2 regions of the Flavimobilis sp. BM9 genome follow, and region 2 is predicted to be linked to the other one. Evidence: predicted binding sites of a transcription regulator. Region 2 holds the regulator's gene; the other holds the start of a gene.
What was found. Region 2 encodes HrcA, which represses chaperone genes, less so after heat shock. Its sites were predicted from a motif close to TTNGCACTCGNNNNNNNCGAGTGCNAA; they were not measured.
Positions count from the first base shown of each region.

Region 1 (18,970 bases), on a different contig from region 2:
ATGCCCGTGAGGTCCTGGCGCCAGCCCTGAGGGATGAAGAGTCCGATCTGCATGGGTCCAACGTACGCGCGCCTCGCGCTCGGGCGCCCGCCGCGCGCCGCCGTCGCTGCACGCCGTGCCGCAGGCCTGGTGCTGCGGCAGGATGGAGAGATGATCGAGGCCGTCGCGACCGAGCACATCCGTCATGCCGAACGACCTCTCCTGGACGCAGGCGTCCCGCTCATGGCGCACGTCGCGTTCGCGGTCGCGCAGCGCGTCCGCCAGCAGCTGACCGACCGTGCGGGTGCGGTCGCGGGGCGACGCGTCGTCGTCCTCGTGGGCCCGGGCAACAACGGCGGGGACGGCCTGTTCGCCGCCGCGCACCTCGCACGTGCTGGGGTGCGGACGCTCGCGGTGACGACCACCCCCAAGATCCACGCGGAAGGGCTCGAGGCTGCGCGGCGGGCGGGCGTGGTCCTCGTGTCGAGCGCCTCGTCGGGCCGCGCGGGTCTGGGCGCCCTGTCTCCCGGTGCGGCCGCACGCGAAGCCCTCGCCGCCGACGTCGTCGTCGACGCGATGCTCGGCATCGGCGCGCGCGGCGCCCTGCGCGGCGCCGCAGCGGCGATCGTCCGCGCGGTCAACCGGCAGCGCCCACGGCGCGGCGGCCCGTTCGTCGTCGCGATCGACGTCCCGAGCGGGATCGGCGTCGACGACGGCACGGTGCCCGGGCCGGTCCTGCGGGCAGACCTCACCCTCGCGTGCGGCTCGCCCGCACCGGGCCTCCTCCTGCCGCCGGCCGCGCACCTCGCGCAGGACGTCGAGGTGATCGACACGGGCCTCGACCTGTCCGGTGCCACGAGCAAGGTGCTGCGTCTCGAGGACACGGACGTCCCGACGCTGTGGCCTCGCGCGCTGCCGGAGCACGACAAGTACCGGCGCGGCGTCGTCGGCGTCGTCGCGGGGACGCGTGCCTATCCCGGCGCCGCCGTGCTCTCCACGGGCGCCGCAGTGCGCTCGGGCGCGGGCATGGTCCGCTACGTCGGTTCCGGCGACGTGACGCGCGCGGTCCTCGCCGCGCACCCCGAGGTCGTGCACGGCACGGGTCGTGTGCAGTCGTGGGTCGTCGGGCCCGGGCTCGACGCCGAGGACACGGACCAGCTGCGGCAGGTCGACGTCGCGCTCGCGGAGGCCGGCCTCGGACCGGGTGCCTACTTCTCGGGCGCGGGCGTGTGGGGAGACGGCGGGAGCGACGGGATCGTCCCCGTCGTCGTCGACGCTGGGGCGCTCACGCGGCTCCCGGAGCGCTGCGCGCCGTGGATCGTGCTGACACCGCACGCGGGCGAGCTCGCGCGGCTGCTGACGGAGCGCGGGGTCGCGGTCGACCGCGAGCAGGTCGAGTCGGCGCCCGCCGAGCACGCAGCGACCGCGCAGCGGCTGACGGGCGCGACGGTGCTGCTCAAGGGCGCGACGACGGTCGTCGTCGGGCCGGGCCAGGTCCTCAGCCAGGCGGAGGCGCCCGCGTGGCTCGCGACGGCGGGTGCGGGCGACGTGCTGGCGGGCCTGCTCGGCACGCTGCTCGCCGGACGCTCACGCGAGGCCGTGCAGAGCCCCGACCTCGTCGCGCGCCTCGCCGCGCTCGCGGCGCTCGTCCACGGGCGTGCCGCGACGCAGGCGAACCCTGGTGGGCCGGTGAGCGCGAGCATGGTCGTCGAGGCGCTGCCGCGCATGGTCGCGCGGCTCCTCGCCGACTGAGGGGCTTCCGGTCGATGCGGCCGCGGGGCCCACGGGGTGGCACGCGCTTGGGCGTCGGCGCGGGCGCCGTGACAATGGCGGGATGAGCACTCCCGCCAGCCCCGCCCTCGTCGCGACGTCCCACGGCACCGACAACCTGGACGGCCGCGCCGCCGTCGCCTCGATCGTCGCGGGCGTCCGCGCCGCACGCCCCGGCCTGACGGTGCGAGAGGCGTTCGTCGACGTCCAGCAGCCCGAGGTGGCCGACGTCGTCGCGCAGGAGCTCGAGCATGGCGCGGCTCTGGGTGGCACCCGGGTCGTCGTCGTGCCGTTGCTGCTGTCCGCGGGGTTCCACACGTACGTCGACATCGCCGCGGCCGCCGAGCCGGACGGCGCGGTCGCGACAGGCACGCTCGGGCCCGACCCGCGCCTCGCGGACATCCTCGTCGAGCGGCTGCGCGCTGCGGGTGCGACCCCCGACGACGCGGTCGTCCTCGCGGCGGCAGGGTCGAGCGACCCGCGCGCGGCCGCCGCGGTCGTGGAGATGCTCGCGCTCGTGCGGGAGCGCTGGGCCGGCGAGGTGACGCTCGGCTACGGCGCGGGCGCCCAGCCGCGCGTCCCGGATGCTGTCGCGCAGGCCCGGGACGGTGGCGCGCGACGCGTCGTCGTCGCGTCCTACCTCCTGGCCCCGGGGTTCTTCCTCGACCGTCTGCACGAGTCGGGGGCCGACGTCGTCACGGCGCCGCTCGCGCCCGACGCGCGGCTCGCGCAGGTCGTCCTCGACCGTTACGACGACGCCGTCGCGGGGCGTGCGACCCTGCGGTGACCGTGTGCGCGACGTGCGACGGCATCGTGACGACGCCCCTCGGGCGGGGCGCGGTGAGACAATCGTCGGCGTGAACCCTGACGAGCTCATGCACCCGGCCCGCGCCGTCGTCGACCTCGCAGCCATCCGCGGCAACGTCACCTGCCTCGTCGAGCGTGCCCAGCACGCCGAGGTCATGGCCGTCGTCAAGGCGGACGCGTACGGGCACGGTCTCCTGCCGGCAGCCCGCGCCGCGCTCGCAGGCGGCGCCACGTGGCTCGGCACCGCACAGGTCTCCGAGGCCCTCGAGCTGCGTGCGGCAGGCATCGGCGGACGCATCCTCACGTGGCTCTACGCGCCGGGCGCGCCGCTCGCCGACCTCGTGCGCGCGGACGTCGACGTGTCGGTCGCGGCGCCGTGGGCGCTCGAGGAGGTCGCCGCTGCGGCGCGCACCGTCGGTCGCACCGCGCGCGTGCACGTCAAGGTCGACACCGGGCTCGGGCGGAACGGGATCCTCCCGCAGCACCTCGAGGGGGTCCTCGTCGAGGCCGTGCGGCTCCAGGCGGAGGGTGCGATCTCCGTCGTCGGCATCTGGTCGCACTTCGCGCTCGCGGACGAGCCGACGCACCCGACGGTGCTCGCGCAGGCTGGCGTGTTCGAGGACGCTGTGCGCACGGCCGAGCGCCTGGGCTGCGCGCTCGAGGTGCGGCATCTCGCGAACTCGGCGGCGACGCTCACCAACCCGCGCGTGCACTACGACCTCGTACGTCCCGGCCTCGCGGTGTACGGGCTGTCGCCCGTGCCGCAGCTCGGCGGACCCGGCGACTTCGGTCTGCGGCCCGCGATGACGCTCGAGGCGCGCCTCGCGACCGTCAAGGAGGTCCCGGCCGGGCAGGGTGTGTCGTACGGCCACCAGTACACGACGCCTGCCGTGACCGTCCTGGGCGACGTCCCGCTCGGGTATGCGGACGGCATCCCGCGGCACGCGTCGTCGGGTGCGGGCGCCCCGGGGGCGCCGGTCCGGGTCGGGGACGGGTCCGCCGCGCGCGTCCTGCGCATCGCCGGGCGCGTCTGCATGGACCAGTTCATGCTCGACCTCGGGCGCGGCGCGGCCGAGCAGGCCGGGGACACGGTCGTCCTGTTCGGCGACCACCGCCTCGGCGTCCCGACGGCGCAGGACTGGGCCGAGGCTGCGGGGACCATCAGCTACGAGATCACCACCCGGCTGGGCGCGCGGGTGCCGCGCGTCTACGTGAACGACGAGGAGAACCCGGTCGCATGAGCACCCACACCTTCCCGCTGGTTGACGCCGAGGCCACCCGCACGTGGGGCCGTGAGCTCGCGGCCGTGCTGCGCGCGGGCGACCTCGTCGTCCTCACCGGCGAGCTCGGCGCGGGCAAGACCACGCTCACGCAGGGCATCGGGGTCGGTCTCGGTGTGCGCGGTCAGGTCGCGTCGCCGACGTTCGTGATCGCGCGCGTGCACCCGTCGCTGGGTGACGGGCCTGCGCTCGTGCACGTCGACGCGTACCGTCTCGAGTCGCTCGACGACGTCGACGCGCTCGACCTCGACGAGTCCCTCGAGGACTCGGTGACGATCGTCGAGTGGGGCTCGGGTCTCGTCGAGTCGCTCGCCGCCGACCGGCTCGAGATCGTGCTCGACCGCCCGCGCGGCGCTGGCCCGGCGGGCCCCGACGCGGCGGCCGCGGACGACTCCGAGGACCCTGCGGCAGGGGTGCGGCGTGTGACGATCACGACGCACGGCGACCGCTGGGCGGGCGTCACGATCCCGATGCCGCACGTAGGCTGAGGGCATGGCAGACACGCACAACGCGCCTGTCCTGGCGATCGACACCTCGGTGTCGGTGGCGGTGAGCGTCGTCGGCAGCGACGGGGGGACCCTCGTCTCGCACGTGGTCGACGCCCCGCGTCAGCAGGCAGAACAGCTCGCCCCGCTCGTCGAGGACGCGCTCCGCGAGGCGGGGCTCACCGCTCAGGACCTGGGCTCCGTCGTCGTGGGCACCGGACCTGCGCCGTTCACCGGTCTGCGGGTCGGGCTCGTGACGGCGCGCACGATCGCGTTCGCCGCCGGCGTGCCCGCGCACGGTGTGTGCAGCCTCGACGCTCTCGCGCTCGGCGCGGCCCGGTCGCTCGGGCTCGGCGTCGGTGACGAGGTCGTCGTCGTGACGGACGCGAAGCGTCGCGAGGTCTACTGGGGTCGCTACCGCGTCACGGCCGACGGCGTGTCGACCGTCGCCGGTCCGGGCGTCGCGGCGGCTGCCGCGCTCGTCGAGGACGGTTCGATCGCTGGCGCGGTCGTCGCTGGTCCGGCTGCCGAGGCCCACGCCGAGGCCTTCTCCTCCGCCGCTGCGCGCGTCGCGACCGACGGCCCGACGACGCCGGACGCTTCGCTCCTCGTCGAGATCGCTGCCGCACGGCTCGCGCGCGGCGACGAGCTCCCGACGGCGCCGCTGTACCTGCGTCGTCCGGACGCGCAGGCGCCCGCAGCTCGGAAGCGGGCGACCGGATGACGGGCGCGGACCAGCCGGTCGAGGACGCGTCCGTCGATCTCGAGCAGACGCTCGACCTGTCGACGCACCGCGCGCTCGTCGAGGCGGCGGCCGAGCTCGAGGAGCGGCGCGGCAGCGAGCTTCCCGAGGACAGCCCGATCGCTCTCGGCTACCACCTGCGACCCCTCGCGTGGGCGGACATCACTCGTGTGGCCGCCCTCGAGGTCCAGCTGTTCGGGCGCAGCGCCTGGACGATGGGCATGCTCACGGAGGAGCTGCGCGGTCAGGGGCGCTGGTACGTCGCGGCGCAGCCGAACGGTGAGGGGGTCCCGGCGCCGCTCGTTGGCTATGCGGGCCTGTGGTTCGACGGCGAGCACGCCCACCTCATGACCATCGGCGTCGACCCGGTCGTCAAGGGCCACGGGGTCGGCAAGACGATGCTCGACGCGCTCGTGGTGCGCGCCCGCGAGATCGGCGCGGAGTCGCTCATCCTCGAGGTCGCGGTCGACAACGACGTGGCGATCGCGATGTACCGGTCACGCGGATTCGCGCAGATCGGCCTGCGCAAGCGGTACTACCAGCCGGAGGACGTCGACGCGTTCACGATGCAGCTCGTCCTCGACCCGGTCGTCGTGCCGCCGCACGAGGACGACCTGCTGGACGACGTCGCAGCGCCGACGGCGGCGTCGGGCGATAGCGTCTAGCCAGACGGCCGCGGGGCCGTCCGGATGGAGGTCGACCGACATGAACCGTGACGCCGTGCTGATCACGCCTGTGCAGCTGCGCGGGCTCCTGGACTCGGGGCGCGACGTCGTGCTGCTCGACGTGCGCTGGGAGCTGGGGCGGACGGACGGCCAGCACGCCTACCTGGACGGCCACCTTCCCGGCGCGGTGTTCGTCGACCTCGAGACGGAGCTGGCCGGGCCGCCGTCGCCGGAGGAGGGGCGCCACCCGTTGCCGGCGCTCGAGGACCTCGAGGACCATGCGCGGCGCTGGGGGGTGCGCTCTGAGAGCGCCGTCGTCGTGTACGACGCCGTCGGTGGGTTGAGCGCGGCTCGGGCGTGGTGGCTCCTGCGTTGGGGTGGGCACGCGGACGTGCGCATCCTCGACGGTGGTCTCGCAGGGTGGCTCGCCGCGGGCGGCGTGCTCGTGACGGACGTGCCCGACCCGGTGCGTGGTGACGTCGAGCTCGTGGGGCACCAGATGCCTGTCGTCGATGCCGACGGCGCGGCCGCGGTCGCGGCGGGTGACGGGATCCTGCTCGATGCGCGGGCGGCCGAGCGGTTCCGCGGCGAGGTCGAGCCGGTCGACCCGCGTGCGGGGCACGTCCCGGGCGCGGTGAGCGCCCCGACGTCGGGCGCCCTGGTCGACGGCGCGTTCCTGCCGGACGACCTGCTGCGCCCGCACTTCGAGGGGCTGGGGGTCGACGTCGCGTCGCACCAGCCGGGCGTCCCTGGTCCGGACCAGGAGGTCGCGGTGTACTGCGGCTCGGGTGTGACGGCGAGCCACGAGATCGCGGCGCTCGCCGCGGTCGGTGTCACGGCTGCCCTGTACCCGGGGTCGTGGTCGCAGTGGTCGAACGACTCGTCGCGCGAGGTGGCGACGGGCGCGTGAGGTGGCATGACAGACGCCCCGGTCCGTGCGGACCGGGGCGTCTGTCGTTCCTGCTGGCTCAGAGGGTCGTCGAGACCTCGGTGGGGGAGAGGCGCTCGGCGCGCGGGTACGTGGCGCCCTCGGCGGCGGGCTGGCCGAGGTTGACGATGAAGAGGGACTTCCAGCCGGTTCCGGCGAGGAGGTCGGCGTCGAGGCCTGCGGCGTCTGCGATGCCCATGGGGCCGACGTGCAGGCCGGTCGCCCGCAGCGCGGTGAGGAGGTAGCCGGCCTGGAGCGTCGCGTTCATGCGGGCCATGGCCTCGCGCGTGTCGGGCTGCCCGGCGAGGCCGTCTGCGATCGCGGCCGCGTGGGGCGCGAGCCGGGGCAGGAGGGTGTGGAACTCCGTGTCGGCGGCGAGCACGAGCGTGAGCGGCGCGGCGAGGACACCCGGACGGTTGCCCTCGGCGAGGTGCTGCACGAGGCGCTCGCGGGCCTCGGGGGTGCGCACGACCAGGTAGCGCAGGGGAGACGTGTTGAGGGCTGTCGGGCCCCACTTCGCGAGCTCGTACGCGGCGTGCACCTGCTCGTCCGTGACGGGGGCGTCGGCGAAGACCTTGACGGTGCGGGCCTCGCGGAACAGGAGGTCCGCGGTGGCGTCGTCGATCGTGCGGGGGGCGAGGAGGTCGTCGGCCAGGGTGTCTGCGGTGTCGAGGCTCATGTTTGGTTGAACCGACAACGTGAGGGCGGGCATTCCTGCGTGACCTGTGGCGTGCAGCACATTCGCGCCGACGGCGCGGCAGGTCAACGGCCCGCGCCCCGCGCCCGCCGCGAGGACGCACGGGCACCACGCTTAGGATGGGAGTCGTGAGCGAACCCCTCGTCCTTGGTATCGAGACGTCCTGCGACGAGACCGGCGTCGCCCTGGTCCGCGGCCGCGAGCTGCTCGTCGACGCCGTCGCGTCGTCGATGGACGAGCACGCGCGCTTCGGCGGCATCATCCCGGAGGTCGCGAGCCGCGCCCACCTCGAGGCGATGGTCCCCACGATCAGCAAGGCGCTCGGCGAGGCCGACGTGGACCTGTCCGAGGTCGACGCGATCGCGGTGACGGCAGGCCCTGGCCTCGTCGGTCCGCTGACGATCGGCGCCTCTGCTGCCAAGGCGCTCGCGGTCGCGCTGAACAAGCCCCTGTACGGCGTCAACCACGTGATCGGTCACGCCGCTGTCGACGAGCTGGTCCACGGCGAGTTCCCCGAGCGCGCCCTCGCGCTCGTCGTCTCCGGCGGTCACTCGTCGCTCCTGCTCGTCGACGACATCGCGACGGACGTCACGGAGCTCGGCCAGACTCTCGACGACGCCGCGGGCGAGGCGTTCGACAAGGTCGGCCGGCTGCTCGGGCTGCCGTACCCCGGCGGCCCCCACATCGACAGGCTCGCGCGCGAGGGGAACCCGGACGCGATCCGGTTCCCGCGGGCGCTGACGCTCCCGAAGGACCAGGCGGAGCACGCCTACGACTTCTCGTTCTCCGGTCTCAAGACTGCCGTCGCCCGCTGGGTCGAGGCGAAGCAGGACGCGGGCGAGGAGATCCCGCTCAACGACGTCGCGGCGTCGTTCGCCGCGGCCGTCGCCGACGTGCTCACCGCGAAGACGATCCGCGCGTGCCAGCTCCACGGCGTCGACACGCTCGTCATCGGTGGCGGGTTCTCCGCGAACTCGCAGCTGCGCGACATGGCGGCCGAGCGGTGCGCCGAGGCGGGCATCGAGCTGCGCATCCCGCCCATCCGCTACTGCACGGACAACGGCGCGATGATCGCCGCCCTCGGGTCGGCGCTCGTGCGCGCGGGCGTCGGGCCGTCGAGCCTCGACATCCCGGTCGACTCGTCGATGCCCCTGACGATCACGCACGTCTGACCCGACGCGCTAGATCGGGCGCCCCGCCCGCATCTCCGCGACGAGCGACCGCACGACGGCGTCGAGCTCCCCGCCGTTGCGCCGCGCGACGGCCCGCTGCCGCTGGTACCCGGCGCCCTTGCGCAAGATCGTGTGCACGCCGTCGAGCTCGTCGAGGCAGCCGAGACGCGCCGCGACCGGCTCGAGCTCCTTCAGGAGCTTCGTGACCGAGTCCCGCACGAGCTCCTCGTCGCCCTCCTTGTCGAGGATGAGGATCGCGTCCATGCCGTAGCGCGCGGAACGCCACTTGTTCTCCTGGGCGAACCACGGCGGGATCGTCGGGAGCTCCTTGCCCTCGTCGAGCTGCGTCGACAGGTGCTCCACGAGGCAGTGGTTGAGCGCCGCGAGGGCGAGCACCTCGGTGATGTTGGAGGCGCCGTCGGCGATGCGGGTCTCGAGCGTGCCGAACCGCGGCGAGGGCCGCAGGTCCCAGCGCACCTCGTCGAACTGGTCGATCACGCCTGTGTGCATCATGTCGGCGACGTAGCCCTCGAGCTCTTCCCAGCGCTCGAACTGGAACGGCAGGCCGGCGGTGGGGAGCTGCTGGAACATGAGCGCACGGTTGGAGGCGTAGCCGGTGTCCTTGCCGCCCCAGAACGGGCTCGACGCCGAGAGGCACTGCAGGTGACCGAAGTACGCGAGCATCGCTCTCGAGATCGGCAGGACCTTGTCGCGGTCCTCGATGCCGACGTGGACGTGCACGCCGTAGATGAGCATCTGCCGGCCCCACCACTGGGTGCGGTCGATCAAGGTGGCGTACCGCTCCTTGTCCGTCACCTTCTGCTGCGCCCACCGCGCGAACGGGTGCGTGCCCGCGCACATGAGCTCGGCGCGCAGCGGGTCGATGACGTCGCGGATCTCGTCGATCGCACGCTCGAGGTCGTCGCCTGCGCCGCGAACGGTCGTCGCGACACCGGAGACGACCTCGACGGTGTTGAGGAGCAGCTCCTGGCGGATGTACGGGTGCTGGGAACCGTCCGGCGGGGCGACGGCGTCGAGGACGGTCTGGGCGACCTGCCGCAGGTCGCCCGAGTCCTTGTCGACGAGCGCGAGCTCCCACTCGATGCCGATCGTGGAGCGCTCTGACCGCGCGAAGGGGATGTGCATGCTCAGACCTCCGAGCCCGGCCGCGGGAGCGGCTCGACGACGATGACGTGCTGGGCGCCCGCGATGCGGGTGAGGACGACGTGGCCCTCGTTCGGTCCGCGCAGGTCGAGCTGCTTGCGCAGCTGCTCGGGCACGACGGCGGTGCCGCGCTTCTTGATCGTCAGGCGCCCGACGCCGCGCTCGCGCAGGTAGGTGCGCAGCTTCTTGAGGTGGAACGGCATGACGTCGAGGACGCGGTAGCCGGTCGCGAGAGCGGCGTCGCCGCGAGGGAGCGGTGCCGACCAGCCAGGCGGGAGCGTGTCGGTCGTGACGTACGCGATCGTCGCGTCGACGAGCCGGCCGCCGAGCTCGCGTGCGGCGGTCGCGACGCGACCGGCACGGATGACCGCGCCGTCAGGCTCGAACAGGTAGGCGCCGAGGGGGCCGACCTCGACGTCGTCGTCGGACGTGACCGGCGCGAGCTCCCGGGACGCGAGGCCGCCGTCGGGCTGCGACGTGAGGACGAGGACGGAACGTCCCGGGCCCGCGGGGGCGACGGGGCCGAACCAGAGCGTCGCCTCGAGGACGTGCCCGTCGAGGGACACCCACTGCGTCTCGGCGTCGTCGGGGAGGCCCGCGTGCGGGATTCCCGGGCCCACCTTGATGCCCATCGCGGGCACCTGCGAGCGCAGGGCCCACACGGCGTCGAGCGGGGGCTCGTACGCGCGCGGGTCGAAGATGCGGGCGCCGCCCTTGCGACGGGCCGGGTCTGCCCAGACACCTTCGACGCCCTCGGCGGCAAGATCGGTCGCGAGGCCGTCGCCGAGGCGGACCTCGGACTCGGGGAAGAAACGGAGGTTGACGGTCGCGATCGCGGCGGTCGCCTCGTCGATGTCGGTCGCGAGGACCTTCAGGCCGACGCCGGCGAACGCCATCGCGTCGGCGCCGATGCCGCACGTGAGGTCGGCGACCTTGGTGATGCCCGCGGCGACGAACCGCTGGGCGTGCCGGGCGGCGACGGGCAGGCGGGTCGCCTGCTCGAGCCCGTCGGGGGTGAAGAGCATGCCGTCGGCGAACTCGCCGAACTTGTCGCGGGCCTTGGTGCGGAGGCGGGACTGAGTGAGGACGGCGGCCACGAGGCCCGCGTCGACGCCCTGGGATCGCAGCCGCTGGGACATCGCCATCGCGAGCTTCTCCTCGTACGGGGGCATCGCGCTGAGCATGGCCCACCCGTCAGGTTGGAGCAGCCGGGTGAGCGCCTCAGGATCCATGGACCGATCTTTCCACGGGCGCGCCGGGCGCGTGCTCCGTGTTCACCCAGGGCGTTGGCACTCGCCTTGACCGAGTGCTAAGTGCGTCCTAGATTTGGCGGTGGAACACCTCTCTACTGGAGGTGGAGCGAGACAGCGCCCGGTCGGCACCCGCGACGACGCCCGGGAAGGCGCTCGCTCGTCCCTCACACATCCGAAGCACCCTAGCGAAGGGGGAGGTCCGCACAGTGTCGGTCCCCATCAAGCCGCTCGAGGACAAGATCGTCGTCAAGGCGATCGAGGCTGAGCTCACCACGCCGTCCGGTCTGGTCATCCCGGACACCGCCAAGGAGAAGCCGCAGGAGGGCGAGGTCCTCGCTGTCGGCCCCGGCCGCGTCGACGACAACGGCAACCGTGTCCCGCTCGACGTCGCTGTCGGCGACAAGGTCATCTACTCCAAGTACGGCGGCACCGAGGTCAAGTACGCGGGCGAGGAGTACCTCGTGCTCTCCGCGCGTGACGTCCTCGCTGTCGTGGTCGGCTGACCCGACCTCCGCACGGCACGAAGCCCCGCAGCCTGAGGCTGCGGGGCTTCGTCGTGTCTCTGGCCGGTCGTGACGGGCGGTGCGGCACGTGCGACGAGCCGCGAGGCAGGTCGGGTGGTGCGCTCAGCCGACCTGCGAGCGGCGGATGGCGGCCTCGGTGCGGCGCGGGTCGCTGAAGATCGCGGCGCGGTCCTCCTCGCTCAGCCCGCCCCACACGCCGTACGGCTCGCGGATCGCGAGCGCCTGCTCGCGGCACTCCATGAGGACGGGGCAGCCCGCGCAGATCGCCTTGGCGGCGTCGGCGCGGCGGCGGCGCGCGGCGCCTCGCTCACCCTCGGGGTGGAAGAAGAGTGTGTCGTCGATGTCGCGGCACGAGCCCTCGTACTGCCATTCCCACAGCTCCATCACCGGACCTGGCAGGCGAGCGACCTCTGTCATACCCATCTTCCCCTTACGAACGCGGTGGGCCCCCCTGTTGGGCCGAGCACCGGACGTCGTGAACCGTACCAACCGATTCAGAGGTTGTTCAAGTGTCGAGCGGGTGATCTCTGGATGGCGGACATCCGCCAAAAATGGCCCCTGACGTGTCAGAACGCTCTCGAGTGCAGCATCGCGTCAGATATGTCCAAGAGTTGTTCACCCGGGTCGAGTGCGAGGTCAGGGGACGAAACGCTCACTTCGGGCCTCCCGGCGCGTCCCGGAGCGCTCCGGTGGAGTTTTGGCTCCTAGATGGGCAGAATCGGGGCATGGCACCCCAGCAGTACGGCGAGACGTCGGTCGACGGAGACCCTGCCGAGCCTGTGGAGCTGGCTGCGGCCCGTGCCAAGCCGGGCGTCGCGGTTGCCGTCGTGGCGAAGCGTCTCGGTGTCGCTCCGGCCACGCTGCGGACCTGGGACCGGCGCTACGGGCTGGGCCCGTCGGAGCGCTCAGCGGGCTCGCACCGCCGCTACACGCGGGACGACGTCCTGCGGCTGATGGTCATGAGGCGTCTGACGCTCGAGGGTGTCGCCCCCGCCGATGCGGCGAAGGCCGCTCTTGAGGCCGACATCGAGGTCGAGCGGGCTCGCCGCGCGAGCGCTGTCTCTGCGCAGCACGAGGCCCGACGCTCCGCGGCGACGCAGCACGAGGCGGAGCAGGGCCCCTCGGGCTCCAAGGTCGTCCACTTCTCACGGCCGGCGGCGCCCGCCCGGACGTCCACGCCCGCCGACGTCGTCGACGCGGCGCTCGCGCACGACTCTGACGCGACCGCCGAGCTCCTGATGATCTCGCCCGGCTCCGACATCCTCACGTGGTGGACCCATCTCGTCGTCCCTGCCCTCACGAAGCTCGGGGAGCGCACCGTCCTCGCCAAGCCGGGGGAGGCTCCGCTCCAGGTGCTGTCGAGCGCCGCGATGCGTGCCATCCGCGTGCGCCAGTCCGCGCAGGAGCACGAGGCAGGCACGCCGCACCCGAGCCAGATGCGTCGCATCGTCCTGATCTTCACGCCGCCGGACGAGCCGCAGCCGCTCGCCGCGCACGCTCTCGCCGCCGCGCTCATGTCCAAGGGCGTCATGGCTCGCATCGTGATGGGTCCCGCGGGCGCGCACCGTGCCCAGGAGGTCGTCACGATGGTGCGTCCGGCTGCGGTCGTGCTCATCACGCAGATGGTGCGGCCGGACCTTGCGGTCGTGGGCCAGCTCTGCGACGGCAACCCGGAACTCCCGGTGTTCGTGGCGGTCGCGGACGACACGGCGGCGGAGGACCTTCCGAGGTCGTCGCAGGTCCAGCGTGTGCGCAGCTTCTCCGGTCTGTTCCACGAGGTGTGCGCGGTCGCGACGCAACCGTGACGGTGCCCAGTCCTCGGGCGCCCGGCCCGCTCTCACGTGCCGGTCGTAGGATGGCCGCGTGACTGAGCCTCTCTCCGCCGCCGCCCCGCACAACCCCTTCGGATTCGAAGGACTGACGTACGACGACGTCCTGCTCCTTCCGAACGAGACCGACGTGATCCCCTCCGAGGTGGACACGACCGCGCGTCTGACGCGTGAGATCACGATGAAGGTCCCGCTGCTCTCCGCCGCGATGGACACCGTCACCGAGGCGCGCATGGCGATCGCCATGGCGCGCCAGGGCGGCATCGGGATCCTGCACCGCAACCTGTCGATCGAGGCGCAGGCCAAGCAGGCGGACCTGGTGAAGCGTTCCGAGTCCGGCATGATCACGGACCCGGTCACGGTCGGGCCGGACGCGACGCTCGCGGAGCTCGACGCGCTGTGCGGCCAGTACAGGGTGTCGGGGCTGCCGGTCATCGATGCTGACCGCCGCCTGGTCGGCATCATCACGAACCGCGACCTGCGGTTCGTCCCCCCGGCCGACTTCCCGAACCGCAAGGTTCACGAGGTCATGACGTCGATGCCGCTCATCACGGGCCCCGTCGGCATCTCCCGCGAGGACGCAGCGGCGCTGCTCGGCAAGAACCGCATCGAGAAGCTCCCGCTGGTCGACGCTGACGGTCGGCTCCAGGGCCTTATCACGGTCAAGGACTTCGTCAAGACCGAGCAGTACCCGGACGCGACGAAGGATGCGGACGGCCGCTTGCGTGTCGGTGCCGCGATCGGCTTCTTCGGTGACGCACTGGACCGTGCGGGCGCCCTGCGTGACGCTGGCGTCGACGTGCTCGTCGCTGACACGGCGAACGGCCACGCGCGCCTCATGCTCGAGATGATCACCAAGCTCAAGAACGACCCGTACTTCAAGGACGTCCAGGTCATCGGCGGCAACGTCGCGACCCGCGCGGGCGCGCAGGCGCTCGTCGACGCGGGGGCGGACGGCGTCAAGGTAGGCGTGGGGCCGGGCTCGATCTGCACGACGCGCGTCGTCGCGGGTGTCGGGGTGCCCCAGGTCACGGCGATCTACGAGGCGTCGCTCGCGTGCCGCCCGGCGGGCGTGCCGGTGATCGGTGACGGCGGTCTGCAGTACTCGGGCGACATCGCGAAGGCGCTCGTCGCGGGTGCGGACACGGTCATGCTCGGCTCGCTCCTCGCGGGCTGCGACGAGTCGCCTGGTGACCTCGTGTTCATCAACGGCAAGCAGTTCAAGCTGTACCGCGGCATGGGGTCGATCGGCGCGATGGCGTCGCGCGGCAAGAAGGTGTCGTACTCGAAGGACCGCTACTTCCAGGCGGACGTCGCGTCGGACGACAAGATCGTGCCGGAGGGCATCGAGGGTCAGGTGCCGTACCGCGGCCCGCTCGGCGCGGTCGCGTACCAGCTGGTCGGCGGCCTGCACCAGTCGATGTTCTACGTCGGCGCGCACACGATCCCGCAGCTGCAGGAGCGCGGCAAGTTCGTCCGCATCACTGCGGCCGGGCTCAAGGAGTCGCACCCGCACGACATCCAGATGACGGTCGAGGCGCCTAACTACACGGGTCGCTGAGCGTGCCCCGCACGTCGGGGCGCTCGTGAGCAGGCGGGGGCGGCGCCCGGCGCCGCTGCCCGTGCGCGACGGGCTGAACCCGACGCGCGTCGCGCTGCCGCGTGACGAGTCGTGGGGTTCGCTCGTCGGGTTTCTCGAGGCGCGCTTCCCGGCGGACGCGGCGCGTGTGCGTGAGCAGGTCGCGGCGGGTGAGGTGGTCGACGAGCTGGGGCGTCCGTACTCGCTCGCGTCGCCGTACCCGGGGGGCGGTCTCGCGTTCTTGTTCCGGGATCCGCCGGTCGAGGCCCGTGTCCCGTTCGAGGTCGAGGTGCTGCATCAGGACGACAACCTGGTCGTCGTCGACAAGCCGCACTTCTTGGCGGTGACGCCGCGGGGTGCGTGGGTCGCCGAGACGGTGCTCGTGCGGCTGCGCCGGGAGCTCGGGCTGCCCGAGCTGTCGCCTGCGCACCGGCTCGACCGCCCGACGGCTGGGGTGCTCGTGCTGACTGCGCGTCGCGAGGTGCGCGGCGTCTACCAGGATCTCTTCGCGCAGCGGGCGGTGCGCAAGGTGTACGAGGCGGTCGCGCCGGTGCGTGACGACGTCGGGCTGCCGACGGTCGTGCGGTCGCGCATCGTCAAGCAGCACGGGGTGCTGCAGGCGCGCGAGGTCCCTGGCGAGGTGAACGCGGTGACGCACGTCGAGCTGTTGGGCGCCGCGCCAGGCGGGCGCGGGCTGTACCGCCTGACGCCGTCGACGGGCCGGACGCACCAGCTGCGGGTGCACATGGCGTCGCTCGGGCTGCCGCTCGTGGGCGACGAGCTGTACCCGGCAGTGCGTGAGGTCGCGCCGGACGACTACTCGGACCCGCTGCAGCTGCTCGCTCGGTCGATCGCGTTCGACGACCCGCTGACGGGGGAACGTCGTTCGTTCACGTCGCGGCGCAGGCTCGCGGGCGCGTGACGCTGGTCTTGCCGGGAGGTGCGCCCTCCCGGCAAGAGGTACGGCGTGTCAGGCGTCTGCGGGGGTGTGGTCCTCGTAGAGGCCGATCGGGTTGCCGTCGGCGTCTTCGAAGACGGCCCACCACGAGGTCGGGGTGATCTCGGTCTTCGCCATGGCGACGGTCGCGCCGAGCTGGACCGCCTTCGCGAGGGACTCGTCGATCGAGTCGACCTCGACGTAGGAGCGGGGAGCGGTGAAGCCCTCGCTGCGCGGGGCGAGGCCGCCCCCGCTGATCTTGTTGGGCGCCTGCCACATCGGGTAGTCCTCGAAGCCGGGCATGGTGTCGATCTGCCAGCCGAAGAGCTCGCTGTAGAACGACGTGGCGCGGGCCATGTCGCTGACGGGGATGTCGATGTGGGTGATGTCGCCGTGAGCCATCGTGCGTCTCCTTCGGGATGGCGGTGTCCCTGACGGACACCGGACAGCCCCACGCTAGGAGGAGGCTCCGACACGGACCATGGCGGCTCCCCCTGGTGCTCGGCCAGGGGGAGCCTAGGCACGGTCGGGGCGCTGCTCAGTCCGTGATGGCGGTCGCCTCGATCTCGACGCGCACGTCGGGTGCGTAGAGCGTCTCGACGCCGATGAGCGACGCGGGCGGCAGTGGCAGGGGGAGGTCGAGCTCGCCTGCGGCGCGTTCGAGCCCGTCGAGGAGCTGGGGCATCTGGTCCTCGGTCCACCGCGTGACGTAGAGGGTGAGGCGGACGACGTCGGACAGCGTGGCGTCGGCGCCCCGGAGCGCGATGGCGGTGTTGCGCAGCGCTTGCTCGACCTGGCCGGCGAGGTCGGGTGCGAGCGGGGTGCCGTCGAGGTGGCCGCCGACCTGGCCTGCGACGTGTACGTGGCGGGTGCCGGTGGCGACGGCGACGTGGTGGTACGGGGTTCCGGTGGCGAGGCCGGGCGGGGTGAAGAGCTGGACGGTCATGGTGGTCTCCTGTCGATCGGTTCGGTATAAAGTTGATACCAAGTAGTTCCAGGACACTTCAACGAGACCAGGTATCGCCGTGGAGACCGCACCGCCCGCCGACCACACGCTCCGCATCGAGATGCCGCACCGGGAGCTCCTCGACCAGGTCCTCGACAAGTGGTCGCTCAGCGTGCTGAGCGAGCTGTGCGAGCGGCCGTGCCGCTTCAACGAGCTGCGCCGCGCGATCCCGACGGTCACGCAGAAGTCGCTCACCGCGACGCTCCGCCGCCTGGAGCGCAACGGCGTGGTCGAGCGGCGCATGGTCGCCACCCGGCCGGTGGCCGTGGAGTACCGGATCACGCCGCTCGGCAAGACGATGCGTGAGCCGGTGGACGCTCTCCTCGCGTGGTGCGTGACGCACATGCCGGCGGTCGAGCGCGCCCGGCAGGTGTACGACGACGTGCTCGACCGCGAGGCCACCGGCGACGGGTGACCGCGCCACGTGGGCAGTAGCGTGGGGGGATGCTGATCACCGAGGACCTTGCCCTCCTGCTCACGGACGACGCGACCGGCCGGACGCTGACCGATGCCGCCCGGGTCGACCTCTCGCTCGGTGGTGCGCTGCTGCTCGACCTGATCGGCGCCGGCCTCGTCCGGATCACCGGTCCGGGCGAGGAGGTCAAGCCCGGGAGGGTCGTCGTGACGGGTGCGGCGCCGTCGGGCGACGCGATGCTCGACGCGGGTGTCGCGCAGCTCGCCGGGCGCCGTCCGGCGAAGCCTCAGGAGGTCATCCAGCGGCTGCGGAAGGACCTGCGCCCGGCGGTGTACCAGCGCCTCGCGGCGCGCGGGATCGTGCGTGCGTCCGAGGAGCGCATCTTGGGGATCTTCCCGACGACGCGCTGGCCGGCGGTCGACTCTGCGCACGAGGCGCGTGTGCGGGCGGCGCTGCTCGACGTCCTCGTCGGCGGGCGCACGCCGACGCCGCTCGAGGCGACCCTGATCGCTCTGCTGCACGCGATCGGGCAGGTGCCGAAGGTCGTGCCGACGGACGCGATGCCGAAGCGCGACCTGGGGCGCCGGGCGAAGGCGGTCGCTGAGGGGAACGTGGCGGGCGACGCGGTCATGCAGGCAGTCTCTGCGGTCCAGGCGGGGATCACCGCGGCTCTGGTGGCGACGGCGGCCGCGGCGAGCTGACGCCGCGAGCTGACGACGAGAGCTGCCGGGAGCGACGCGACGGTCGCAGCCCGGCAGCTCGTCCGTCTCTCAGCGTGCGAGCAGCTCCGTGAGCGCTGCGGTGACCTCGTCGGCGTGCGTCCACAGCAGGCCGTGGGGTGCGCCGTCGATCTCGACGTAGGTGGCGTCGGGGAGGGCGTCGCGGAACGGGCGACCGGTCGCGTCGACGGGGAGGATGCGGTCGGCGGTGCCGTGGAGGATGAGGGTCGGCAGGCCGGACTCGCGGACGGCGGGGAGGTCCCCACGGAAGTCGGTGAGCCAGGCGGGGACGACGGCGTAGGCGGCGTCGGGTGCGCTCGCGGCGGCGGTGGCCCAGCTGGCGCGCAGGGCTTCCTCGCTGATGCGGGAGCCGAGCGTCTCGTCGAGGTTGTAGAAGTTCTCGAAGAAGCTGGTGAACCAGGCGAAGCGGTCGGCGCGCGCGGTCGCGGCGATGTCGTCGAACCCGGACTGGGGCAGCCCGGTGGGGTTGTCGTCGGTCTGCAGGAGGAATGGCTCGAGCGAGGCGAGGAAGCCGAGCGCGCGGAGGCGGGCGGTGCCGTAGGTCGAGACGTAGCGGGCGAGCTCGCCGGTGCCCATCGAGAAGCCGACGAGGGTGACGTCGTGGAGGTCGAGGGTCTCGAGGAGGGTGTGGAGGTCGGCGGCGAAGGTGTCGTAGTCGTAGCCGGTCGCGGGCTGGCTGGACTTGCCGAAGCCGCGGCGGTCGTAGGCGATGACGCGGTGGCCGGCCTCGAGGAGGACGCGCGTCTGGCGCTCCCAGGAGCGGCCGTCGAGCGGGTAGCCGTGGATCAGGACGACGGGGGCGGCGTCTGCGGGGCCGTGGTCCTCGTAGTAGATCTCGATGCTGGTGGAGTTCTCGGTGCCGGTGGTGATGTAGGCCATGGTGCTCTCCTTGTCCGTCCCTTCGGTGAGAACGGTCGTTCTCTCCGATGTCGACTACACTAGAGAACGAACGTTCTCCGCGCAACCCCTGCACGGTGACGAGAAGGAGAAGGGCAAGC
Region 1 is NZ_JBZEMO010000001.1:302,587-321,556, forward strand. It holds gene AC4F3Q_RS01330 (LLM class F420-dependent oxidoreductase) at 1-53, opposite strand, end outside; gene AC4F3Q_RS01335 (NAD(P)H-hydrate epimerase) at 52-1,731, shown strand; gene AC4F3Q_RS01340 (sirohydrochlorin chelatase) at 1,814-2,536, shown strand; gene alr (alanine racemase) at 2,625-3,797, shown strand; gene tsaE (tRNA (adenosine(37)-N6)-threonylcarbamoyltransferase complex ATPase subunit type 1 TsaE) at 3,794-4,324, shown strand; gene tsaB (tRNA (adenosine(37)-N6)-threonylcarbamoyltransferase complex dimerization subunit type 1 TsaB) at 4,329-5,045, shown strand; gene rimI (ribosomal protein S18-alanine N-acetyltransferase) at 5,042-5,728, shown strand; gene AC4F3Q_RS01365 (sulfurtransferase) at 5,769-6,638, shown strand; gene AC4F3Q_RS01370 (malonic semialdehyde reductase) at 6,697-7,335, opposite strand; gene tsaD (tRNA (adenosine(37)-N6)-threonylcarbamoyltransferase complex transferase subunit TsaD) at 7,473-8,525, shown strand; gene AC4F3Q_RS01380 (glutamate--cysteine ligase) at 8,535-9,671, opposite strand; gene AC4F3Q_RS01385 (class I SAM-dependent methyltransferase) at 9,674-10,921, opposite strand; gene groES (co-chaperone GroES) at 11,149-11,445, shown strand; gene AC4F3Q_RS01395 (WhiB family transcriptional regulator) at 11,569-11,883, opposite strand; gene AC4F3Q_RS01400 (MerR family transcriptional regulator) at 12,192-13,271, shown strand; gene guaB (IMP dehydrogenase) at 13,330-14,856, shown strand; gene AC4F3Q_RS01410 (pseudouridine synthase) at 14,882-15,796, shown strand; gene AC4F3Q_RS01415 (VOC family protein) at 15,845-16,213, opposite strand; gene AC4F3Q_RS01420 (RidA family protein) at 16,350-16,757, opposite strand; gene AC4F3Q_RS01425 (winged helix-turn-helix transcriptional regulator) at 16,837-17,232, shown strand; gene AC4F3Q_RS01430 (GOLPH3/VPS74 family protein) at 17,262-17,933, shown strand; gene AC4F3Q_RS01435 (alpha/beta fold hydrolase) at 18,003-18,851, opposite strand.
Region 1: a site for HrcA is predicted at 10,976-11,002, ahead of groES (co-chaperone GroES). Genes of this name have one in related genera too.

Region 2 (11,808 bases):
CATCGTCGAGCCGAAGCCGAGGCGGGTGAGGAACATCTTCATCTGGTCGGGCGTCGTGTTCTGCGCCTCGTCGAGGATGATGAACGCGTCGTTCAGGGTGCGCCCACGCATGTACGCGAGCGGTGCGACCTCGATCGTGCCGGACTCCATGAGTCGCGGGATCGACTCCGGGTCGATCATGTCGTGCAGCGCGTCGTACAGCGGACGCAGGTAGGGGTCGATCTTGTCGGTGAGCGTGCCGGGCAGGAACCCTAGCCGCTCCCCCGCCTCGACCGCGGGCCGCGTCAGAACGAGGCGGCTGACCTTCTTCGCCTGGAGCGCCTGGACGGCGGTCGCCATGGCGAGGTACGTCTTGCCGGTCCCGGCCGGTCCGATGCCGAACGTGATGGTCGACGACGCGATCGCGTCGACGTAGCGCTTCTGCCCGAGCGTCTTGGGGCGGATCGTCCGGCCGCGGTTCGACACGATGTCGTGGCTGAGCACCTCGGCGGGACGCGGCGCACCCTGCGAGGCGAGCATCGCGACCGATCGCGTCACCACGTCGGGGCTGAGCGGCGTGCCGGCCTCCGCGAGCTCGAGGAGCTCGTCGACGAGACGGACGGCGAGCGCGACGTCACCGGCCGGGCCGCTCACCGTGATCTGGTTGCCACGCGCGTGCACGTCGACACGCTCGAAGCCCTCCTCGATCGCTCTGAGCACGCCGTCCTGCGGGCCGAGGAGAGCGACCATGTCGACCTGCGGCGGGACGACGATCCGGTGCTCGAGGCGTGCACCGGCACGCGTCCGGGGGTGAGCGGGAGCTGCGTCGTCGTCGGGGCGTCCCGGTCCTGCTGTTGCTGTGGTCTCTGGCATGGGCCGGCCTGAGCCGTCGTCCTCCGCGCTGGTGCGTCCTGGTCACGAGCAGTCTACCGACGCCGTGCCGTGTCGACCGCCCCGCAGGGACGACCTCCTGGCAGAGTGGGTGCACGGCCATGTCCGCACACGCTCTGGAGGCACCATGTCCCGCTCGACCGTCCGCTCCGCGCTCGTCGTCGCGCTGCTCGTCGGGTCTCTCGCCGCGTGCGCAGACGAGTCGACGCCTGCCGCGACGGACCCGACGTCGACGGCAGCCACGACGACCCCGGCTCCGACGACGGCACCCGCTCCCACGACGACGTCGCCCGAGGGCGAGCCGACCCCCGGGAAGTCCGCGACGAACGGGACGACGGTCCTCACCTCCCCGGTCGACGGTGCCGTCGTCACCGGACCGACCGTCACCATCACGGGCGAGGCGACCGCGTTCGAGGGCAACCTCAGCTGGGTCGTCTATGCGGAGGGCGGTTCGCTCGAGGAGCCTTCACAGGAAGGCAGCACCATGACGGGCGCGAACGGCGAGGTCGGGCCCTTCGAGACCACCGTCGATCTCGAGCCCGGCACCTGGACGGTCGCCGTCTTCGAGTCGTCGGCGATGGACGGTCAGCCGCTCAACCTCGTCTCGGCGACGATCACGGTCAAGTGACGCGCTGAGCCGCTGGCTCCAGCGGTCGCTCAGCGACCGCCCCAGAACCCCAGCCGGTCCGCGAGGAGCGCGAGCGCCACGGGCCCTGCGGTCGAGGTGCGCAGGACGTGCGGACCCAGCAGGACGGGCTGTGCGCCCGCCTCGGTGAGCTCTGCAAGCTCCTCGGCGGCGATCCCGCCTTCTGGCCCGACGACGACGAGCACCTGAGCCTCGACTCCCGGTTCCGGGACGTTCGCGGCGGAGATCGGCGTCGTCGCCTCCTCGTGCAGGACGAGAACAGCGCCCCCACCCGACACGACCTCGGCGGTGCGCACGGCGAGGCGCGACGTCGTCAGCGCCTCCTCCACCTCAGGGACCCGCGCGCGGCGCGCCTGCTTCGTGGCGGTGCGGACGGTCGCGACCCAGCGGGCTCGCGAGCGCGCGGCACGGTCGCCGCGCCACACGACGATCGACCGTGACGCCTGCCACGGGATCACGCTGTCGACGCCGACCTCGGTCGCAGCCTCGATCGCGAGCTCGTCGCGGTCCCCCTTGGCGAGGGCCTGGACGAGCACGAGGTGCGGGGCCGGGTCGCGGTCGCGGCACACCTCGTCGACCTCGAGGGTCACCTGAGAGTCGTGGACATCGCGGATCGTGCAGCGCAGGCGGAGGCCCTCGCCGTCGACCACGTCGATCTGCTCGCCGGCACGGCGCCGTTGGACGACACCCGCGTGCCGTCCCTCCGGTCCGTCGAGCACGTACACCGACCCGGCGGGGTACTGCTCGAGGCGGGCGGACTCAGCCAGGAATACCGGAGCGCTCATCTGCGCACCCTCTCACGTCGAGTGCGGTCAGCGGCCTGCGATCTTCTCACGCAGGCGGGCGAAGACACCCGGGTGCGCTGCGGACACCTTTGCCTCGGGCTTCTCCTCTCCGCGCAGCGCGGCGAGACGGCGCAGGAGCTCGGCCTGCTCCTCGTCGAGCGAGGTGGGGACGACGACGTCGACGTGGACTTCGAGGTCGCCGCGACCGCCGACGTGCAGGTGACCGACGCCGAGGTTGCGCAAGGTGACGGTGTCACCGGGCTGCGTGCCGGGCGGGCACACGACCTCCTGGAGCCCGTCGAGGGTCTCGAGCTCGATCGTCGTGCCGAGCGCGGCTGCCGTCATCGGGATCTCGAGCGTGCAGTGCAGGTCGTCGCCGCGGCGGATGAAGCGCTCGTGCTTCTTCTCGCGGATCTCGACGTAGATGTCGCCGGCAGGGCCACCGGCGGGGCCCGCCTCGCCCTGGCCGGTCATCTTGATCCGGGTACCCGTGTCTACTCCGGCGGGGACCTCGACGACGAGCGTGCGGCGGCTGCGCACGCGGCCTTCGCCCGCGCAGTCCGGGCACGGCTCGGGGACGGTCGTGCCGTGGCCCTGGCAGGCTGAGCACGGCGCGGTCGTCATGACCTGGCCGAGGAAGGAACGCGCGACCCGCTGGACCGAGCCTCGGCCGCCGCACACCTCACAGGTGCGGACGGACGTCCCCGGTCGGCAGCACGAGCCGCCGCACGTGCTGCAGACGACAGCCGTGTCGACGGGCAGCTCGCGGCGCGTGCCGAACGTCGCCTCTGCGAGGTCGATGTCGAGGCGGACGAGAGCGTCCTGGCCGCGGCGCGAGCGCGGCACCGGCCCACGCTGCGCCTGGCCGCCCCCGAAGAACGTCTCGAAGATGTCCTGAAAGCCGAACGCGCCACCCTGGCCGCCGCCGGGCGAGGACGGGTCGGTACCCATGTCGTACGACTGGCGCTTGTCCGGGCTGCCCAGAACCTCGTACGCGCGAGTCACGTCCTTGAACCGGTCCTCGGCGTCCGCCCCGGCGACGTCCGGGTGGAGCTCGCGCGCGAGCTTGCGGTAGGCCTTCTTGATCTGGTCCTGGGTCGCGTCACGCGGGACGCCGAGGATCTCGTAGTAGTCCGTCACGAAGCTGCTTCCTGGTGGTGGGTCGAGGGTGGCGCGTTCCCGCAGCGCGGGCGCGTCCGGTCAGGTGGCGAGGATGCGCGTGAGATACCGGGCGACAGCGCGCACGGAGGCGATCGTCCCCGGGTAGTCCATCCGGGTCGGACCGATCGAGCCGAGGAGCGCGACCGAGTCACCCTCAGTACCGTAACCGGTGCTGACGACGGAGGTGACGGAGAGCCCGGCATGCTGCGTCTCATGACCGATGCGCACGGCCACGCCGCGCGAGTCCTCGGACATCTCGGTGAGCAGGCCGAGCAGGACGACCTCCTCCTCGAGCGCCTCGAGGACGGGCCGCAGCGAGCTCTCGAGCCCGGCGTCGCTGCGCGCAAGGTTAGATGCTCCGGAGAGGACGATGCGCTCCTCCGTCTCCTCCGCGAGGGTGTCGGCAAGGAGGTCGAAGATCTCCTGGACGAGCGGGCGCTGCGTCTCGTCGAACTGCTCGAGCAGGCCGGGCAACGCCTCCCGGATCTCCGGGAGCCGCCGTCCGAGGACGGCCGCATTGAGGCGGCCGCGGACGATCGCGATCAGCGCCTCGTCGACGTCCTCGCTCAGGGACAGGGTGCGCTGCTCGACGCGGCCCGTGTCCGTGATGATGACGACCAGCAGGCGGCTGCCCGGGACCGGGACGAGCTCGAGGTGGCGCAGCCCCGACCGCCGGAGAGACGGGTACTGCACGACTGCGACCTGCTGCGTGAGGTGCGCGAGGAGTCGCGAGGCCCGGAAGATCACGTCGTCGAGGTCGACGGCTTGGTCGAGGAACACGGAGATCGCGCGGCGCTCGGGCCGCGAGAGGGGCTTGACCTCCGCAAGCTGGTCGACGAAGAGCCGGTAGCCGCGGTCGGTCGGGACGCGACCTGCCGACGTGTGAGGCTGCGCGATCAGGCCTTCTTCCTCGAGCGCCGCCATGTCGTTGCGGATCGTCGCCGGAGACACGCCGAGGCTGTGCCGCTCGGCGAGAAGCTTCGAGCCCACGGGCTCGCGCGTCGTCACATAGTCCTCGACGATCGCACGCAGCACGTCGAGCCTGCGCTCTGAGCTCATCTTGCGCCGCCTCCTCCGTCGCGCCGGACCGATCCCGGGGAGCCAGCTGTTCGCACTCCCGGCCTTCGAGTGCCAATCTTAACGGGCCGCGCGATGTGGGGACGGCGGTCTGCGTCACGCTGTGCGCGAAGTCGCACCGAGGGTCGGTTCAGTCCTCCAACGGGCCGGCGACGAGACGCGTGCGGTACTCGCGCAGCTCAAGGGGATCGTCGACGCTGGTCGTCGTCGCCATGCCGCTCACCGGCAGCCACGCCTGCGAACCCGCCAGGCGGTAGCGTCCGCTCCACGTCGTCGTCAGCGTGATCTGCACCGTCTCCAGACGTGTGTAGACGTGGCTCACCGACTTGTCGGGGTAGGGCCCTCCTGTCTTGGTCGTGACCAGAGGCCGAGAGCCGTCCCCGAAGTCCCACGAGAACTGGACCGGCGTCATCTCGAGCTCGACCGCCTGCCCGAGGATCGTCAGGTCGAACACCTGCGGCACCGCGTCCGTCCACACGATCGTGTCCGTCTGTACGTACGTCGCGGCGGTGCCCGGGCTTCGCCCCAGCGGGGAGCCCTTCAGCTCCAGCCGCTTGATCTCCCGCTCGACCTCCGCGCCGACGTCACCCTCGCCCGGGTCCCCGTCGCCCTCGCACCCCGCATCCCGGTAGAGAGTCCACGGACCCCACGCCCCGGTCGACGTGTCCCAGACGCTACGCAGGTACGGCACCCGGAACCGCTCGTCCTCCCCGCACCCAGCACTCTCACCGATCGCCGCCGAGCACCAGAACGCCACACCAGGGTTCGCCGTCAGCTCAGCGATCGAGCACTCCCCCGGATCCATCGCTCGCGTGCGCGCGACAGGCGGGCGCTTCCCAGTGGTGCGGTGATCATCTCCCACACGCCTCTCGCCTCTGATGTTCACGCCAGCGCCGTCAGTACCGCCATGAATTCCCACCGGATCCTCGATCGACCCACCCAACACTGCTACGGGGATCATGAGACTTGCGTGCACGCGGAATATGAGGCGAGCCATAGCCCTAGCTCGCACTGTCAACTTCCAACACCTTGCCGAGTTCCCACGTCTCCTCGAGATCGACCGAGATCAGGAGGTCGAGCTTCTGGCCGTCGACGTCCTCGACCTTGCCACCGGGCGACAGGCGGACTACTCCCGGAGCGACCTCGAACCAAACTTGAAAGTCGACGTGAAAGGTCGTGGCTGTCTCCTCGTCGTACTTGGCGTCGGCAAACTCCACCACGAAGCCAGCGGCTTCTCCCCCGTCAGCTTTGAACTTCTCAATGCGGTCCATCAGCTTCATGCAGTAGCCGCAGGCGTTGCCGCTGACATCCTTGAGGCCTTCGATGTCGCCCGTCGCATACGCGTACGGGTAGAGGTCGTAGAAGTACCTGATCGCTGACAGCGCCCCCTCAGGGGTGGGGTCATCGAGCGTGTCGGGTGCGACGGGCTTCGGCGGCGGCGGAGCGATCGTGGGACCCGGGACGGGTGTCCCTGACGGCGCGGGCGGAGACGCCGAAGGCGCTGGCGTCGGGGCGGACGAGACACCGCCAGCGGTGGCCGTACCGGCAGGCGGCTGAACCTCGACCTGCCCCGTGCACCCCACCAGCAACAACACCGCGGCAACCCACGCTGCCCTCGCCGGAACCCCGACCTTCACTCCCCGCACCCCCTGAGACATGACCGACAAACTAGGGCACCCACGCTCGCGGCGCGACCGATACGACAGACCTGTGGACTGACGCCGCGATCAGCATCACGCACGCTCACCCGACGATCTCCGGCCGCCAGCTAGGGTGGCCAGGTGCACGATCGCTATGGCTCTGACGTCCTGTCCGGCGGCTCGGACCACCACCCCCGGCGCCCCGTCTCCCGTCCCGTGCCCGCCGAGCGCGGGACCGTCGTCGAGGAGGTCATGACCGGCTGGGTCGGTGCCGTCGTCCGCGTCGAGAAGTCCGGCGGTCAGCACGTCGTCGAGCTTGAGGACCGCGCCGGCCGGACACGCACGTTCCCGCTCGGCCCAGGGTTCTGGATCGACGGCGAACCTGTCGTCCTCACCGCGCCCGTCGGCCGTGCTCCCGCCGCCCCGACGCGCACCGCGTCCGGGTCGACGGTCGTGCGCGACGCACGCGCCCGCGTGGCACGCGGCTCACGCATCTGGGTCGAGGGCAAGCACGACGCCGAGCTCGTCGAGCGCGTCTGGGGTGACGACCTGCGCGTCGAGGGTGTCGTCGTCGAGCTGCTCGACGGCGTCGACAACCTCGCCGACGCGCTGCGCGAGTTCCGACCGACCCGAGAGCGTCGCGTCGGCGTCCTCGTCGACCACCTGCTGCCTGGGACGAAAGAGCGGCGCCTCGCCGACGAGGCGCTGCGCCTCGTTCCGAACGGCACCGTCAAGGTGCTGGGCCACCCGTTCGTCGACGTGTGGCAGGCCGTGCGACCAGCGCGCATCGGTCTCGAGAACTGGCCGGTCATCGAGCGGGGCACCGAGTGGAAGACCGGGATCCTGCGCGAGCTCGGCTGGCCCCACGCTAATCAGGCGGACGTCGCGCAAGGATGGAAGCGGATCCTCGGAACCGTGCGCTCGTACGCGGACCTCGAGCCCGCACTCCTCGGGCGCGTCGAGGAGCTCATCGACTTCGTCACCGACCCTGCCTGACCTACCGCGCAGACACGCAGGAGGCCCGGCACACCCTTCGGTGTGCCGGGCCCCTTGCTGAGCGCGTCAGGCGGGCTGCTGACCCACCACGCGGCGGTAGCAGTACGCGGTCGCGATCATCGCGACCGGCATCGACACGATGAGGCCGACCCCGCAGAGCGCGCTGCCGACAGAGTTGGCGACGTAGACGAGCAGCATGAGGAGCGCCACCTGACCGGCGTTCTTCAGTGCGACGTCGATGCTGGCCTTGATCGCGTCGACGGCACCGAGCCCCTTGTCGATCGCAAAATGGAGCGCGAAGATCCCGAAGAACCCGACGGCGAGCGGGCCGACGACGACGATCATGGACACCGCGGTGGCAACGCCGACCAGGAGTGCTGTCAGCAGAGCCTTCGAGAAGTTCGGGATCGAGAAGAAGTCACCGACCGTGATCGAGCGACCCGTCGTCGCGACGAGCCCGACGTTCGTCGCAGCCGCCTGGAAGAACATGCCGAGCAGCAGCGAGACGCCGAGGAAGAGAACCATGCTGCCGAAGCCGACCGCGAGGAAGCCCCCGTCCGAGTCGAGCGACGACGCCGCGGCGGCGCCACCGATGATGATGGCGTAGAAGATCCCGATCAGGATGCCGATACCGACCGCCCACGCGAGTGCGCCCAGGAGGATCGGGCCGATGTTCTTCGTGAACTTGTCCCAGCCGTATGAGAAGGCCGCGCCGACATCGATCGGGCTCTGCCCGGGCGCGCCCTGGTAGGGCTGCTGACCGTAGGGCTGACCCGCGGGCGGCTGCTGGCCGTAGGGCTGCTGGCCGTAAGGCTGACCCGCGGGCGGCTGCTGGCCGTACGGCTGCTGGCCGTAAGGCTGACCCGCGGGCGGCTGCTGGCCGTAGGGCTGCTGACCCGGAGCGGGCTGCCCCGGCGGCGGCGTCGGCGCGCCGTACGGCGGCTGACCGTCCGGACCGGGCACCTCGCCCGGGTACGGCGGGACGTTGCTGTCAGACATTGTTCGCTCCTCAGATCGGGGCCGGACACACCGGCGGGCGCCGGGACTCCGCGCGATACCGCACGTCATCGCCCCACAGCGTAGTGACGAAAGGCCCAAATACCCAGGGGACATGCACCCTCTGCGGACCTTCACCCGGGCGAAGGAGCAGGACGGGCGGCGGCACCGGGTGCCGCCGCCCGCTGGCGCGGTCGGCCTCAGCCGAGCGGACGCCCCAGGATCCGCTGGAACCCGTACCCGCTGTACAGCGACGCGAGCGGGACCGCCACGAGCAGCCCGACGCAGCACGTGATGAAGCCGCCGAGGATCAGGAGGAACCCGCCGGCGAAGGTCGCGAGGGCTGCGCCCGGACGCTGGATGAAGAGCTGGACGCTCTCCTGGAGAGGGCTGATGCCCCTGGCACCGGGCTCGGCGGCGAACGCGCCGACGAAGATCGTCAGTGCGCTGAGGGCGATGCCCGCGAGCGGCCCGATGAACGGCGCGCGGTCGACCAGGATCGTCGCCGCCGCGATGACGAGCGCAGAGATGATGGTCGCGTTCCCGTTGACGGTCGTGAAGAACGAGCTGAACGTCACCTGCTCACCGCGGACCTGACGCACGGCGTGCTGCGTCAGCTTGATCGTCAGGATCGCGACGACAAGCTGCGCGGCCAGGTCCCGCAGGAGGGCGGTCGCGGCCCACGACGGGCTCGGGAAGAGGTTGGCCGCACTGAACGACTCCCCGTTCACGTTGGCGTTCCAGTCCACCGGACCGCCGAGGAACGTCGAAGTCGCCAGGCTCACGACGGCGCAGATGGCCATCAGGCCCAGCCACATCCCCGCTCGCGCCCCGAACGCGCGCCACGCGACGGTGAAGCCCTCGCCGAACGAGAAGGGGCCGTGCGCAGGGACGCCGAGGGTGCCGCCGCCCGCGTTCGGGAACTGGCCGTACGGCTGCTGACCGAAGGGCGACTGCTGGCCATAGGGGGGCTGCTGACCGTAGGGCTGACCGTACGGCGGCTGCGCGCCGGGCTGCTGGCCGAATGGAGGCTGCTGGCCGTAGGGCTGACCGTACGGCGGCTGCGCGCCGGGGTCCTGCGGCTGACCGCCCGAGCCGGGCACTCCGTCGGTGCCGTCCGGGTTAGGGGGGAAGTTCTCGCTCATCGTGTCTCCGCTGGTCGGTGCATGACGTCCGTCGGACCGTAGCAGCGTGAGAGCCCCGCCGCGCGACGCGACGCACTCCGTCCAGCCGTCAGTCGGTGAGGTCTCGCACGACGGCGTCCGCGAGGAGGCGGCCCTGTCGGGTCAGGAGCGCCCGCCCCCGGACCGCGGCACGACCGTCCAGTAGACCCCCGGCGACATGACCGGCCACAGCCCGCCGACCTGCGCCGGACAGGACCGACAGGTCGAGGCCCTCCGCGAGGCGGACGCCCAGCATGACCCGCTCGAGCGCAGCGGTCGACGCATCGATCGCCTCGCGCCCCGCCGCGGGGCTCTCCCCCCGCTCGAGCGACGCGGCGTACCGCCGCGGGTGCTTGACGTTCCACCAGCGCATCCCGTCGACGGACGTGCCGTCGTCGGCGGCGAGCGGTCCGCCCACGTACGAGTGCGCGCCCGGGCCGACGCCCCACCAGTCGTCGCCGCGCCAGTACGCGAGGTTGTGGCGGCAGGCCGCGACAGAACCGTCGGCGCGGGTGCGCGCCCAGTTCGAGACCTCGTACCAGTGCAGGCCTGCGGCACTGAGCAGGTCGTCGGCGAGCTCGTACTTCGCGGCCTGGTCGTCCTCGTCGGGCAGCGTCAGCTCGCCGCGACGCACCTGCACCGCCATCTTCGTGCCCTGCTCGACGACGAGAGCGTAGGCCGAGACGTGGTCGACGCCCGTCGCGAGCGCCGTCTCGACGCTCGTGCGCCAGTCGTCGAGCGACTCCCCCGGCGTCCCGTAGATGAGGTCGAGCGACACGTCGAGCCCGGCCGCGCGCGCCCACGCGACGACGTCGGGGATGCGGGCCGGGTCGTGCGTCCGCTCGAGCGTCGAGAGCACGTGCGGCACCGCCGACTGCATCCCGAACGAGACTCGCGTGAAGCCTGCCGCCGCGAGCGTCGCGAGGTACTCCGGGGTCACCGAGTCGGGGTTCGCCTCGGTCGTGACCTCGGCGCCCTCCTCGAGACCCCACGCGTCACGGATGCCGTCGAGCATCCGTGCGAGGTCGCTCGCCGCGAGGATCGTCGGGGTGCCACCGCCGAAGAACACCGTCGAGACAGGACGACGCGGGAAGCCTGCGCGCTCGAGCACACCGCGCCCGAGCGCGATCTCACGCAATGCCGTGTCGGCGTACGACTCCTGGCTCGCACCACCGCCGAGCTCGGTCGCCGTGTACGTGTTGAAGTCGCAGTAGCCGCAACGGACGGTGCAGAACGGCACGTGCACGTACACGCCGAACCTGCGGTCCGACGTCGTGCCGCCTGCCCAGCGGGGCAGGGCGCCGTCGAGCGGCGCCGGCTCCCCCTCCGGCAGGGCGGGCGTCACTTCTTGCCCTTGTCCTTCGGGTCAGCAGCGTCGGACGAGAGCGCGGCGATGAACGCCTCCTGGGGGACGTCCACGCGACCGATCGTCTTCATGCGCTTCTTGCCCTCCTTCTGCTTCTCGAGCAGCTTGCGCTTGCGGGAGATGTCACCGCCGTAGCACTTCGCCAGCACGTCCTTGCGGATCGCCCGGATCGTCTCGCGGGCGATGACGCGCGCGCCGACGGCCGCCTGGATCGGCACCTCGAACTGCTGCCTCGGGATGAGGTCCTTGAGCTTGCCCGTCATCATGACGCCGTAGGCGTAGGCCTTCTCCTTGTGCACGATCGCGCTGAACGCGTCGACCTGCTCGCCCTGCAGCAGGATGTCGACCTTCACCAGGTCGGCGGCCTGCTCACCGATCACGTCGTAGTCGAGCGACGCGTAGCCGCGGGTCTTCGACTTGAGCTGGTCGAAGAAGTCGAACACGATCTCTGCGAGCGGCAGGAAGTAGCGCAGCTCGACACGGTCCGCCGAGAGGTAGTCCATGCCCTGGAGGTCGCCGCGCTTCGTCTGGCAGAGCTCCATGATCGCGCCGATGAACTCGCTCGGCGCCAGGATCGTCGCCTTGACGACCGGCTCACGGACCTCGCCGATCTTGCCGCCCGGGAACTCGCTCGGGTTCGTCACCGTGACGACGGACTTGTCCTCCATCGTCACCTCGTAGATGACGTTGGGGGCGGTCGAGATGAGGTCGAGGTCGAACTCGCGCTCGAGGCGCTCGCGCACGATCTCGAGGTGCAGCAGACCCAGGTAGCCGACGCGGAAGCCGAAACCGAGCGCGACCGACGTCTCCGGTTCGTAGACGAGCGCAGCGTCGTTGAGCTTGAGCTTGTCGAGCGCGTCCCGCAGCACCGGGTAGTCGGAACCGTCGATCGGGTACAGCCCCGAGAAGACCATCGGCTTCGGGTCGCTGTAGCCGCCGAGCGCCTCGGACGCGGGCTTGCCCGCGTTCGTGACCGTGTCGCCGACCTTCGACTGCCGCACGTCCTTGACGCCCGTGATGAGGTAGCCGACCTCGCCGACCCCCAGCCCCTGTGTGGGGTGCGGCTCGGGCGCCGAGACGCCGATCTCGAGCAGGTCGTGCGTCGCCT
Region 2 is NZ_JBZEMO010000006.1:114,070-125,877, reverse strand. It holds gene AC4F3Q_RS11785 (PhoH family protein) at 1-852, opposite strand, end outside; gene AC4F3Q_RS11780 (Gmad2 immunoglobulin-like domain-containing protein) at 998-1,498, shown strand; gene AC4F3Q_RS11775 (16S rRNA (uracil(1498)-N(3))-methyltransferase) at 1,528-2,301, opposite strand; gene dnaJ (molecular chaperone DnaJ) at 2,329-3,441, opposite strand; gene hrcA (heat-inducible transcriptional repressor HrcA) at 3,502-4,521, opposite strand; gene AC4F3Q_RS11760 (hypothetical protein) at 4,670-5,344, opposite strand; gene AC4F3Q_RS11755 (DUF6318 family protein) at 5,541-6,197, opposite strand; gene AC4F3Q_RS11750 (DUF3097 domain-containing protein) at 6,321-7,175, shown strand; gene AC4F3Q_RS11745 (DUF2189 domain-containing protein) at 7,242-8,174, opposite strand; gene AC4F3Q_RS11740 (FxsA family protein) at 8,372-9,316, opposite strand; gene hemW (radical SAM family heme chaperone HemW) at 9,405-10,679, opposite strand; gene lepA (translation elongation factor 4) at 10,676-11,808, opposite strand, start outside.